Regions from separate parts of the Brevibacillus sp. HB2.2 genome, predicted to be linked through region 3. Evidence: riboswitches for the same ligand, from Rfam matches in the RefSeq annotation. Region 3 holds a riboswitch; each other region holds the start of a gene.
The links. Region 3 has a riboswitch for lysine ahead of dapD (2,3,4,5-tetrahydropyridine-2,6-dicarboxylate N-acetyltransferase). Riboswitches for the same ligand answer to the same signal wherever they lie in the genome.

Region 1 (4,502 bases), on a different contig from region 3:
CATTTGGGACAATGTCTTGCGCCCTGTGTGTACGAGGTATCGGCAGAGGAAAACCAGCGTTTGGTGGATCAAATCAGCCAGTTCCTCGATGGTGGCCATGAGGAAATGAAGCAAACCCTCACGGAAAAAATGCTGCAAGCCGCAGAAAACATGGAGTTCGAACGAGCCAAGGAATATCGTGATCAGATCAAGAGCATCGAAGCCGTAATGGAGAAGCAGAAGATCACGTTCACCGATACGATAGACCGCGACATTATCGGGTTTGCCGTGGAAAAAGGCTGGATGTGCATCCAGGTGTTTTATATGCGAAAAGGGAAGATGATCGAGCGTCAGACGACTTCCTTTCCATACTATGGAAGCGAAACCGAGGACTTCATGTCTTATGTGAGCCAGTTCTACTACGACAAGCAAAATGCGCTGCCAAAAGAAATACTGCTCCCGCAAGAGAGTGAGCCGGAGCTTTTGGCTGAGTGGTTGGGCATCAAAGTCCATGCTCCGAAAAGAGGCAAAAAGCATGAGCTCGTGAAGATGGCTACCGAGAACGCCCGTATTGCTTTGCAGGAGAAGTTCGCGCTGATGTCCAAGGACGATGCTCGTACGGTCCAAGCAGTACACAATCTCGGTCACATTTTAGGGATTCCGGTTCCTCATCGAATTGAAGCGTTTGACAACTCCAACATTCAGGGAACAGAGCCAGTGTCTGCGATGATTGTGTTTACAGACGGCCGCCCTGACAAAAAGGAATACCGCAAATTCAAGATCAAAACCGTAGAGGGACCAGATGATTACGGCTCCATGCGCGAAGTCGTTCGCCGTCGTTACTCTCGTCTGCTGAAAGAAAACCAGCCAATGCCCGACCTGATTGTGATCGATGGTGGTAAAGGCCAAATCAGTGCAGCTATGGACGTGCTGGAAAACGAGCTAGGTCTCTATATTCCTGTCTGTGGTCTGGCGAAGGATGAGAAGCACCGCACTGCTCAGCTCATGTACGGAGATCCGCCAGAGCCTGTAAATCTTAGACGTGACAGCTATGAGTTTTATTTGTTGCAGCGCATCCAGGATGAAGTCCACCGTTTTGTTATTACGTTCCACAGACAATCCCGGACAAAAACAATGCTTTCCTCGCAGTTGGATGAGATCCCGGGTATTGGTGAAAAGCGGCGCAAGCTGTTGTTCTCTCATTTTGGCTCGTTGAAAAAAATGCGCGAGGCGACCGTTGAGGACTTCCGCCAATTGGGAATTGGCGACAAGCTGGCAAAAGAAATCATCGGGCATCTGCGCAAGCTAGACACGTAGCCAGTGTGACTTTTGGAACAACCTTTAAAAAGGAATTGATCCATTTTTAGACTCATGTTATAATCCGATTCAAACAGAATAGTTAGCCTCACTTCCATTATGGAGTGAGGTAGAGGCGCGAAAACCAAGAGTACCACCCTGAGATCGGGTATCTGTGAAGGGGACGGGAAAGGGGAATTCGCCGAAGTGTGGAGGGAAACCCGCTTTTCTCCATGCTGGGTCTGCGTTGAACAAATGCAGGACTGTCATCTGCACAATGACCAATTGTCAGATGGAGAGCTATCTCACGGTGTGTCAATGTGAGTTTTGATGGTGATAACTGTCAATCTTCGTTGTCCGCGTGTATTGGGAGGGAGGAACCGGTATGTCGAAACACTAGGCAGCGGCAGGTCTTATTCCTTGTCGGTGCCTTTTTTGTAAAATAAAAATGTAAGACTTTTCCTTATAGAGAGAATAGTGAAAAACCATACGATACGAGATAAATACCAATATTGGATATGAGAAAAAGGGAGAGAAGCCGCATGGGGTTGATCGTGCAGAAATACGGAGGCACCTCTGTAGGTACCATTGAGCGAATTTTACGAGTTGCGGATCGAATTATCAGCTATAAAGAGGAAGGGCATGATGTGGTAGTTGTTGTTTCTGCAATGGGGAAATCTACTGACGTGTTGGTAGACATGGCCAAGCAGATTAGCGCATACCCATCTGAGCGTGAAATGGATATGCTGCTGACCACGGGGGAGCAGGTATCGATCGCGCTTTTGTCAATGGCCTTGCATACAAAAGGCTACGATGCCATTTCTCTTACGGGCTGGCAAGCTGGAATCACCACAGAGGCGATTCACGGACGAGCACGGATCAAGCAGATTGATCCAGAGCGGATTCAATCCGAGCTCGGTCGTGGTCGTGTGGTGATCGTGGCAGGATTCCAAGGGATCAGTGACGAAGGGGAAATTACGACGCTCGGCCGCGGTGGATCGGATACATCTGCGGTTACACTCGCAGCCAGCTTGAACGCTGAGAAATGCGAAATCTTTACGGACGTGTCCGGGGTGTATACAGCTGATCCGCGAATGGTTCCAGCTGCGAGCAAGCTGGATACGATCTCGTATGATGAGATGCTGGAGCTGGCGAACCTCGGTGCAGGGGTTCTTCATCCTAGGTCAGTTGAGGCTGCGAAAAAATACAAGGTAAGGCTGGTCGTCCGCTCCAGCTTTACTGCCGAAGATGGTACGTACGTTGAGGAGGTTGCCAACATGGAAACAGGAAGAGTAGTAAGTGGAGTTGCACACGATGAAGATGTAGCGAAAATCACGGTTGTCGGCATGCCTGCCAAGGTCGGGACGCTCTCCCGTCTGTTCAATACGCTGGCGGACAATCAGGTGAACGTCGATATTATTATCCAAAGCTCTTATGATGCTACTGTTACAAATATTTCTTTTACAGTTGCAGCGGATGACCTGAAAAAAGCACTGGATACGCTGGACAGAAACAAAGACGAGCTTGGCTTTGAAAAAGTCGATTTCGAGGAAAGCTTGACCAAAGTATCCATTGTCGGCTCTGGAATGATCAACAATCCAGGGGTAGCTGCCGAAATGTTCCGCGTTCTGGCAGAAAAAGAAATTTCTATTAAAATGGTATCAACTTCTGATATCAAGGTTTCTTGCGTCATTCCAGCAGCTTTGACAGAGCTGGCTGTTCGCAGTCTTCATTCGGCCTATGGTCTGGATGTTGAGGAAACCGCGGTTGTGCACGGAGTATAAAAAGATAGATGCTCCCTCTCCCTTCTTATAGGTAGAGGGGGCATTTTGTTCATGACGCCACTTGTACAGAGATGCGTATGTCTAAAGGGTTTTCCATTTCGATTTTGCTGAACGCTTCTTTTTCTTTCCACTGCTCAATCATACCTGCGATGATCCCGGCTTCAAAGGAAAGACTGCAACCTAGTCTTTCTATAGACTGATAGCTAAAAATGGAATGATTGAGTGAATAGACGATCGTTTGCTCGTTCTCCTCGAGGACGTCTAGCTGACCTAATCCAAGCCGAATAAAAGGCATAATCGGGCCTGTTGAGGATTGAATGGGGATTTGGCGGCCCATATTTTTTCCTATCCAATAGAGGATATGGTTTTCACTATCGCCTAGCAGGGTGCTAGTAAGCGTTTCGCGTAGAAGATGATAGCCAAGATAGGGCATATTCATTCTCTCTGCATAGGGAATGGTCTCTGGCGGCAATAGTGCTGCAAGCTGATCCTTCTCTTTCATATGTGCTTCCCTCCTGTCTTTACTAGATTATGAGGAGGGACACGCATTCATGACATCGGAATAGAAAAAATAGCTGGACTAAACAAAGTTATTCTATCAATGTATTTAGTACATTGATTGTCTTGACGCTCTGTGTCGACAAGAGTACAATTGGATTTGGTCATAGTTTTGCCCAACTTTTTCTCGTATTTTGACACATTCCGACAAATTCATTTGATCTAGTGAACGCAGTCATTTTGTGAACAGCGTCAAGATCCCGTTCATAAAATGATCGTGGTGGTTTTGCTATGTCTAATGGGTGAGGCAATGGGTTAGGATATTGGGGAAAGGTCTATCAAAACGGTCGAAGCCGTTTTGGACCGCTTGCGGTGATGCTTGACGTTTTTCACAAAATTGAGAGTTACATACATTGAAAGGGGGACCATTGTATGGCGAAAGGCCATAGCTTTCTCAGTCACAAGCTCCACTCACTTCTTGGTTTGTTTCCGATCGGGCTCTTCCTGCTGTTTCACTTGACAGCTAACTACCAAGCGACCCGTGGAGCCGAAGCTTTTAATCAAACAGTTGGTTTGATTGAAAATGTTCCATTCGTATTGGTGCTTGAATTTGTTTTCATCTACCTCCCGATCCTGTTTCACGCTATTTACGGTATCTACATTGCGTTCCAAGCAAAGCAAAACGTAGGGAACTTCGGCTACTTCCGAAACCAAATGTTCTTGTGGCAACGTGTTACAGGAGTCATTACCCTCATTTTTATCGTTTGGCACGTTTGGGAAACCCGTATCCAAAAAGCAATGGGTGCACACGTGGATTTTGACATGATGGCAAACATTTTGAGCAGTCCTGCAATGATCGTATTCTACACTATCGGGATTATTAGCACGACTTTCCACTTCTCCAACGGACTGTGGTCATTCCTGGTTCACTGGGGAATTACAGTT
Region 2 (4,502 bases), on a different contig from region 3:
TCCAGTCTGGACGATGTTGCAGCTTTTTGACGAATTGAATCAGCATGCTTACTTTCTCTGTTGGATTGGTTGTGGTCGCTTGCATTTTTTTGTAGGCTTCCGGGTCATACCGCTCCATCAGCTTGGATGGATTAACATAGTCGTTCGGCGCCCCATGTGGTTTTTGCGGAAGCTCTACGTAGCTGACACTGCCAGTTGCAGGGTCAACCTTTCGTGTTTTGGCAACGCCTGCGAGCAGATGGAGGGTATCCAAAAATTCAGCAGCATTTTTCTCATCAGCCATGTATTGGTCTGCCAAATATTTGCCTTGGGTTAAACCGACTTCTACCAAAGCAGCTCTTTCTTCATCGGTGTAGGTGGATTGGGAGTTGAAAAAGTTTTGCTCCAGGATGTGGTCAAAGGCTTTGCGAGCCTCGGGTGGCTTATCTGCGAAAATTTTATCCAAACGCTCATTAATCTCAGTGCTAAAGAAAAATTGGACGCTGTGATGTTCGATGGCATCAGCAGGTAGCTCGCGTGCCTTGTGTGAACGAAGGTCTACCGTATCGGGCTTGGGCAATCCCAGACTAGTTCCCGTCACCATTTTAGGTGCAGTTTGGCTAGTTTGGAGCTGGGGGGTTAGGTAGCGGGAATACGATTGGATTTGCATGTTCTACTCTCCTCACATGGATTCATGTTCAGTCGTGAAGGCAGGGAGATCATGGTTACCCTTTATCAGATGACTAGTATGAGTTGTGAGAACAGAAGGAAACGGATCTCAATTGCTTCTTTTCTATACTATCGGCTATTTTCGGGCAGTTTTTAATAGGGTGGCAAACATGAAAAAGGACTCCCGTTCAGATAACGGAAGTCCGTATTTTTCTTCGATTATTTCGTGTGCTCATCCATGCTGAAGTCTACTTGTTCAAGAGGGACGACCTTGGTCTTCTGGCTGATTTTATAAGCGAGCCAAATGAGTAAGAAGAGTGGCAGGCCAATGTAAGAGACCAGGACGCCATACCAGTCGACCGTTCCCCCGATGAATGAAGAGTAGTTTTGCCCCAAAATAACGATACAGCAAATGATGAAGGCAAAAATCGGTCCAAACGGGAACCACTTTGCCCGATAAGGCAATTCGCTTAAGTCTCGGCCCTGAGCGATAAACGCTTTGCGGAAACGGTAGTGACTAATGGCAATTCCCAGCCAAGCGATGAAGCCTGACATACCGGACGCATTCAAAAGCCATACGTACACTTCGCCATCCCCAAACAGCGAGGACAGAAAAGCAAGGGCGCCGATGAGCGCAGTCAAGATCAAGGCATTGATTGGTACACCGTTACTTGTTACTTTTGCGAACCATTTTGGTGCTTTTCCTTCCTTCGCCAAGTTCCACAGCATGCGTGTAGAGGCGTACATGCCAGAGTTACCAGCAGACAATACAGACGTGAGAATAACCGCGTTCATGACGGATGCTGCAAAAGCAAAACCGGCATTTTCAAATACTATCGTAAACGGACTGATCGCAATATCCGTAAGGTCGCCACTGATCAGATTTGGATTATCGTATGGAACCAGCAACCCGATGATCAAAATAGCGAGGATGTAGAAGAGCAGGATGCGCCAAAAAATTTGACGGATGGCCTTCGGAATATTGCGGGCAGGGTCTTCGCTTTCCCCAGCTGCTACACCAACCAGCTCTGTTCCTTGGAAAGAGAATCCGGCAATCATAAAGACACCGAGCAGGGCCATGAAGCCGCCATTGAATGGCGCGTCGCCTTTGGTGAAGTTTTGGAAGCCAACTGCTTGACCACCCATAATGCCAAAAATCATCAACACACCGACAATAATAAAGATGATAACCGTTACTACTTTAATCAAGGCGAACCAATATTCAGATTCTCCATAGGCTTTCACAGACAGGAGATTCAAGGCAAACAGCAATCCGAGGAACAAAGCGCTCCACACTATCGCTGGGGTATCCGGGAACCAATATTTCATAATGAGTGCAGAAGCTGACAGCTCGACGGCAATGGTTATCGCCCAGTTGTACCAGTAGTTCCAACCGAGAGCAAAGCCGAGTGATGGATCGACGAACCGTGTGGCATACGTCGAAAACGAACCGGAAACAGGCATAAAGGCTGCCATTTCCCCCAAGCTGGTCATTAAAAAGTAAACCATGATACTAATAGCGAGATAGGCGACTAAAGCTCCACCTGGTCCGGCGGAATGAATCGAGCCTCCACTCGCGAGAAACAATCCCGTCCCAATCGAGCCGCCGATGGCGATCATCGTCAGGTGTCGGGCTTTCAAACCACGTTGCAATTGATTTTGTGACATAAGCTGCTTGCACGACCTTTCTTGATTTTTGAGAAGGAAGGTCGGAAATTAAAAAACCGCCATAGCCAAAAAAATGGCATAGGGCGGTATCATCCAATCCCCACCAAGCCTTCACTGAAGATAGCTCACCACGTTTGCTTGGCATGCAAACGTGACAGTTCTGCCCCTTTCGAGTACAGCCCCAACCCAATCGCACAGAGACGCGATATGAGCTTCGGCGGATTTTCCTTACCTGGAGTCATTGATTTTCTCTGAATCTCGTACAGGATGATATAAAAGCCGCGACCTCTATCCCCACCGTGAAAGATGAGGATAACATGTATGAAATTATGTGATTTAACAACTATAAAGGATTGTTCGGGATTAATCAATGTGAAATTTTGTTATTCAAATGAGCGTTTGGCAGGCCAGGAGCCTTGCAGCTTGCGAACTTGGACGATTTGTCCCGTATGAAACGCATCATGCAAGACAAGACTCATTACGTTTTGGTAAATGGGTGTATAGGTAGCCAGCTGGTTTAACTCTTCATCCGTCAGCAAGGAAAGCTGTTCATGAATGTGGCGGTGGACGCTTTCCATTTTCAAGAGGGTAGCTTGCCAAGCGTCTTCGTCAGCGGGACCACCGGATGGGGTGAAGGTATCATCGTTCGTCTCCGCGGAGCCAGGGAATTCGGTGCCCAAAAGACGATGCAACAGGCGTTCTTTGTAATAAAGAAGGTGGCTGACGTTTTCCCAGATGGTGTTGGCAGCTTCTCCCACAGGGCGCCAGCTAGCCTCCGCAGCTGATATCCCGGAAAGCACTTCTTTTAGGGGTGGATACCAGTCTTCCTTGTCATACGCACATTCCCATCCGTGCAAAAGCAATTCCTTCCGATTCATACGCTTCCTCCTCGTCTGTGAAACAGATTGATGAAACGCTATAATAGCAATAAGAAATGAGGGTGTAACTAGTCAATTAGGTTACGGTAGTTACGGATAAAGATTACCATATCCTGTATGGTCATACAAGAGAGAAAATGAAGGGTTTCGTCAGGAGAGTGGATGACATGGACTGGCTTTGTATCGATTTTTTAAATAGTGATTGGCGGGATTGGCGCGGTTCTGGTCGTTGGGAAAATCGCCTGGAGAACCAGGAATGGCTGTCATCCTTTTTGCAAACATACAACCTAACCGCTCCGCTGCCGATGAATGAGGCGTATGCCGCGTCTCTTTTGCAATTGCGGGAGCGTTTGAGACGTATGCTGGAAGCCGTTGTCCGTGGAGACCGATTTCAAGAGGAGGACCTTGCGGAATTGAACAAAGTGTTGGCTCTCGCCCCTTTTCATACACAGGTGTTGTATGTAGATGAGGAGGGCGGCTACAGGCAAAAGCAATCCAGTCAAGCAGAGGGCTGGCCCCTCGTCATGGCACAAATTGCGGCTTCTTTCGCGGAGCTGCTTGCCCCGCAGCATCTGGAGCGAATCAAAATATGTGACAACGAGGATTGCCGCTGGGTGTTTTATGATGAAAGCCGCAACCGGGTGCGCCGCTGGTGCGATGACAAAATGTGCGGAAACCTGATGAAGGTACGCCGTTTTCGTGAGCGGAAAAAGGAGAAAGGGTGATGCGCATAGGCTCACCCTTTTTTCTGTTCATTATGAAGCTGGGGTCAATTGGATCAGCTGAGGGTAGATGGTCGAGCCAGCTGCTACGATGCCTGTGCTTTTCCAGCAAAAATCATTCCCCTGTGTATCCGTAATTTTGCCTCCGGCTTCCTGGACCAAAAGAGCACCAGCCAGCCAATCATACACCCCTTCACCGTATTCCCAGTAACCGTCGAGTCGTCCGCACGCCACATAGGCCAGATGGAGTGATACCGCGCCTTGCATGCGGATGGCAAAAGCTTCTGGCATCACTCGCGTCAAGGAATTCGCTGTATACTTTCCGACCAAGAGGTTCATCGGCTCGGAGGAAGCAAAGATCGTCCCTAGAATGCACTCACTCAGCAGCGATTTGGATGAGGTACTGATTTTTTGTCCGTTTAAAAAAGCTCCACGCCCGCCAATTGCTGTAAACAGTTCATCACGGCATGGATCATAGACAAAAGAAACAACCGTGCGTCCACCGTCAATCAGGCAGAGGGAAGTAGCCCACATCGGCATTTTTTGTAGAAAGTGAACGGCTCCATCGATTGCATCCATCACCCAA
Region 3 (4,502 bases):
CCATCGAAAAGGTTCGGATCGTCCCTTCTAGCCTGGACTTCTCCGCGATGATGTTTTGCTTCGTCCCGCTCTCCAGCTTGCCAATCGTTACGACGGCAGAATCCAATGGATCGATATTGCGCGAAATAATCGATTGAAGCTGTGTCACCAGATGGCTTCCTGCAACCACCATGTCATTCGCCTTATGAGGGAAGGCTGCATGCCCCCCTTTGCCGACTAGATCAATGTACAACTCAGAAGTGTTGGCAAACAAAATTCCTGGCTTTGTCGCAATTTGACCAACTGGGTATTCTGGCGCGATATGCAGGGCAAAAATGCAGTCCGGTCGCCACTCTGCAAACTCTTCACTTTCCATCATCGGCCAAGCACCGCCAGGGCCTTCTTCTGCCGGCTGGAAGAGGAACAGCAAATCATCTGCGATCGAATGCTCAGTAAAATGCGTCAGGAGGCCAAGAGCGATTGCCATATGCATGTCATGGCCGCAAGCATGCATATACCCTTCATGAAGCGATCGAAACGGATAGGACGTTTCCTCTACGATCGGTAGGCCATCCATATCCGTCCGCCAGGCAATTAGTCGTTTTGGCTTTGTTCCTGCCAGCTTGACCAAAATGCCTGTCCGCCACGTTTTGATCTCGATTCGCTCCTGAGGCAGCTTTTTCAAATAATCGAGCAAGTATTGCTGCGTCTTCACTTCAGCGAAGCCTGGCTCCGGTATTTGGTGCAAATCTCGGCGAATTTGTGTAAACAAGGAAGTCGTCATGTTCTACGCCTCCTTTTTCGTACCTGTTCTTGCTGTTAATTGCTCTTCAAACACAGCAAGGAAACGGTCGACATCGGCTTTTGTCAACGTCAGTGGCGGAAGCAGACGAACAATCGTTTTCTGGGTCACGTCTACAAGGATTCCTTCGTCAAGCAATGCTTGCTGCAAGTGGCTTACCTCTTCCGGGGTGGAAGAGAGCGGAATTCCAACCATCAAGCCTTTTCCGCGAAGGGATTGCAGTTGATCTGGAAGACGCGTTCGCAACGCTTCCAAGCCCGACCACAGGTACGCAATCACTTCTTCTACATGAGCGATGAAGGCTGGATTAAGCAATTCGTCCAACACGACATTCCCCAGGGCAGCAGACAATGGCGATGGTGCGAATGTCGTTCCGTGATCCCCCGGTTTGAACTGGTTCATCAGCTTTGGACCAGCGATGACACCGCCGAGAGGTAGCCCTCCCCCTATGCCTTTGGCGAATAGGATGAGATCTGGCGCTACGCCTGCATGCTCATAAGCAAACAGCTTTCCTGTTCTGCCCATTCCTGTCTGGATTTCGTCCATGACAAAGAGCATGCCTTCTTGTTCACAGATGGCAGCTACCTCTCGCAAGAACGCTTCTGTTAGTGGCACGACACCGCCGGAACCCAAGACTGGCTCCATAAGGACCGCAGCGGGTCTTGCCTCCTGGCAAATCGCTCGCAATCCTGCCGTGTCCTCCACATCCAGTTCATAAACAGGAAAAGCTGGCTGAGGAAAGTCTTGATAGACGTGAGCCTGCCTCGTCAGACGTACTGCTCCAAGTGTTCGCCCGTGAAAGCTGTTGCGTAAAACAACGATGCCTTCACGACCTGCTCCCTCGTTTTTCGTCCATTTGTGAATCAGCTTGATCGCAGACTCTGTGGCCTCCGCACCAGAGTTGGTGAAAAACACCTTACCGCTGATGCTGTTTGCAACCAAACGCTCCGCTAATCGAATAGCCGGCTTGTTTAAAAATACATTGGAAATATGCAAGAAGCGCTCTCCCTGCTCACGCAGAGCCTGTACAATGCGCGGATGAGAATGCCCCAAAACGTTTACCGCGAGTCCAGTAAACAAGTCGAGATAACTCTTCCCATTCGTATCGTACAAGTAATTTCCTTCGCCTTTCTCTATGGCAATCGGAATTCTTTTATAAGAGGAGACGATATATTGTTCATCGAGCGAACGCCAGTCCATGTGCACTCTCTCCCTTACAGCTGACGTAGCTCCTGCTTGATCTCTGTCTTGGAACGAGTTTTTTCATCGATTTGCTTGATCACACGTGCAGGTGTTCCCGCCACTACTACGTATGGAGGTACATCTTCAATGACGACAGCACCTGCTGCAACAACAGCACCTTTTCCTACGCGTACACCTTCCAGAATGACAGCATTTGCTCCGATGACAACATCATCCTCGACAACAACTGGCTGTGCAGACGGCGGCTCGATAACGCCTGCGATAACCGATCCAGCGCCGATGTGGCAGTTTTTCCCGATGGTTCCGCGTCCACCTACTACAACATTCATATCAATCATCGTACCTTCACCGATCACTGCACCGATGTTAATGGAAGCACCCATCATGATGACCGCATTGTTACCGATTGTCACTTGGTCACGGATAATTGCGCCTGGCTCAATACGCGCTTGAATCCCTTTTGTATCCAGCAATGGAATAGCGGAGTTGCGACGATCGCTTTCTACTACATAATCTTCAATTTTGTCTGCGTTAGCAGCGAGTACTGGCTCAATCTCTTTCCACTCACCAAAAACAACACCAGTCGGACCAGTAATGAAGGCTTTAGAGCTCGCACCAAAGTCGATTCCCTCCAGGTTCCCTTTCACATATACCTTCACAGGTGTTTTCTTTTCGCTTTTTTGAATAAACGCGATAATTTCGTTAGCATCCATCATGTTCATTGTTACATCCTCCTCAAAATAACAGCATGGTAAAACAAAAAAAGCAATGAGTGCATTCGCTATCTCATTGCTTTTGATACTACGTAAGCAAATCATAAATAGCGCTCCACAAAAAGATGTAAGGTCCCTTGTGACAGGATGTTCATTTTTCATGAAACACCCCAGCCTGTGCTACGTAGGGGCATAGCAAAAGCTTCGGCGCTTTAGCCTTTCTTCCTTCTCCTGCCCCCTGGCAGATTGCGAAAAGGCTTACTCTTCTTCGGCGCACCTCTATTTAGTGTACATTATATTAATTTTATTTAACTCTACCAAAATCAATGAAACGTGGCAAGATGAAAAAAGTTATTGACAACGATTCTCATTTTCATTAATTTTATTTGTGAGAATGATACTCATTATCTAATTGGAGGTTTTACGTTTTATGAGCATTTTGATGGTATACGCGAGCATGACAGGGAATACACAGGAAATTGCTGAAGCAATTGCAGAAGGTATTCGTTCAACTGGTGCTGAGCTGGAGATAAAAGAAGTAATGGACGCGAATGCAAAAGAACTCGAGGCTTACGACGGAATCTTGCTTGGTGCCTACACATGGGGCGATGGCGAACTCCCAGATGAATGCCTGGATTTTTATGAGGAAATGGACGATATTGACCTTAGTGGGAAAAAGGTTGTTGCTTTTGGCTCTTGCGATTCCGCTTACGAGCATGTCGGTGCCGCTGTTGATATTTTGCTGAAAAAGGCGAGTGAGCGTGGCGCTGAAACTCCTCTGGAAGGTTTGAAAATCGAGCTTTCTCCTACAGCAAAAGAAGTGGAAACTTGCAAAGCATTCGGGGTATCGTTTGCTGAATTGCTCGGCTAATCGATGTTTCCCAAATACTTTGGCACATGCTATACTATCAATCCAACTTTTTAAGGAGGATTGATCTCATGTCACTACATACAGACGAGATTCTGTTACGGCCTCTCCATCAACAAGACGCAGCCGAGCTCCTAGAGCTTCGGCTGCGTAATCATGAATTTCTCCAACCATTTGAACCGATCCGCCCCGCTTCATTTCTGACCCTTCCAGCACAGCAAGAACAGATTTCGCAAGCACAGAATGATTTTGAACGTGGTACTGCCTATGCTTTTGGTGTATTCTCCCGGGAATCTGAAAAGATGATTGGACGTGTAGCGTTGTCGAATGTCGCACGCGGCGCATGGCAAAATGCGACGATTGGCTACTTCATGGATCAGGCCTGCAATGGCAAAGGCTATACAACACTAGCTGTAAATCTTGCCCTTCGCTTTGCTCTAACGGATGTTGGGCTACACAGGGTACAAGCGGCTGTCATGCCTCGCAACCAAGCTTCCATTCGTGTCTTGGAAAAAAACCGGTTTCGCCAGGAAGGGCTATCGCTACGCTATTTGCAAATTAACGGTGTATGGGAGGACCATCTCATCTACGCTCTTACTGCTGAGGAGTGGTCTGTGTAAGCTCCATGCTCTTTTCAATCTCGCGCAGCCGCTCCAGGATGCGCCGTTTGCGGTACAGCATCATCCCCGCTTCGGCGACATCCTTTACGGTTGAGCGATTTAAATACGCTCCGAACAAAATACCCGCAATAGGCACCATTTGAAATAACTTTTTCCACCCGAAGTTTTCTGTGTACGTAACCACGACTTCACGCCATCCCTGCAATTGTGCCATTACCTCTCTCTGCGCACTTGGTTCATCAAAGCGGGAGAGCTCAGCGAGTATCGCTTTTTTCCCTACGATGTCTGATGAAGCAAATTGTAAGCATTTGACGACA

Region 1: another riboswitch for lysine. It lies ahead of HP401_RS17855 (aspartate kinase); the one in region 3 lies ahead of dapD (2,3,4,5-tetrahydropyridine-2,6-dicarboxylate N-acetyltransferase).
Region 2: another riboswitch for lysine. It lies ahead of HP401_RS32285 (amino acid permease); the one in region 3 lies ahead of dapD (2,3,4,5-tetrahydropyridine-2,6-dicarboxylate N-acetyltransferase).

What each region holds. Positions count from the first base shown of each region.
Region 1 is NZ_JABSUV010000023.1:99,774-104,275, forward strand. Features, by position in the region: gene uvrC (excinuclease ABC subunit UvrC) at 1-1,296, shown strand, start outside; lysine riboswitch at 1,399-1,586, shown strand; gene HP401_RS17855 (aspartate kinase) at 1,818-3,059, shown strand; gene HP401_RS17860 (YslB family protein) at 3,109-3,561, opposite strand; gene HP401_RS17865 (succinate dehydrogenase cytochrome b558 subunit) at 3,990-4,502, shown strand, end outside.
Region 2 is NZ_JABSUV010000032.1:25,739-30,240, reverse strand. Features, by position in the region: gene HP401_RS32290 (hypothetical protein) at 1-649, opposite strand, end outside; gene HP401_RS32285 (amino acid permease) at 868-2,316, opposite strand; lysine riboswitch at 2,430-2,615, opposite strand; gene HP401_RS32280 (DinB family protein) at 2,700-3,194, opposite strand; gene HP401_RS32275 (CGNR zinc finger domain-containing protein) at 3,362-3,919, shown strand; gene HP401_RS32270 (inositol monophosphatase family protein) at 3,950-4,502, opposite strand, start outside.
Region 3 is NZ_JABSUV010000015.1:12,930-17,431, reverse strand. Features, by position in the region: gene HP401_RS12880 (N-acetyldiaminopimelate deacetylase) at 1-763, opposite strand, end outside; gene HP401_RS12875 (aspartate aminotransferase family protein) at 767-1,981, opposite strand; gene dapD (2,3,4,5-tetrahydropyridine-2,6-dicarboxylate N-acetyltransferase) at 1,996-2,706, opposite strand; lysine riboswitch at 2,798-2,987, opposite strand; gene HP401_RS12865 (flavodoxin) at 3,128-3,568, shown strand; gene HP401_RS12860 (GNAT family N-acetyltransferase) at 3,637-4,185, shown strand; gene HP401_RS12855 (EcsC family protein) at 4,160-4,502, opposite strand, start outside.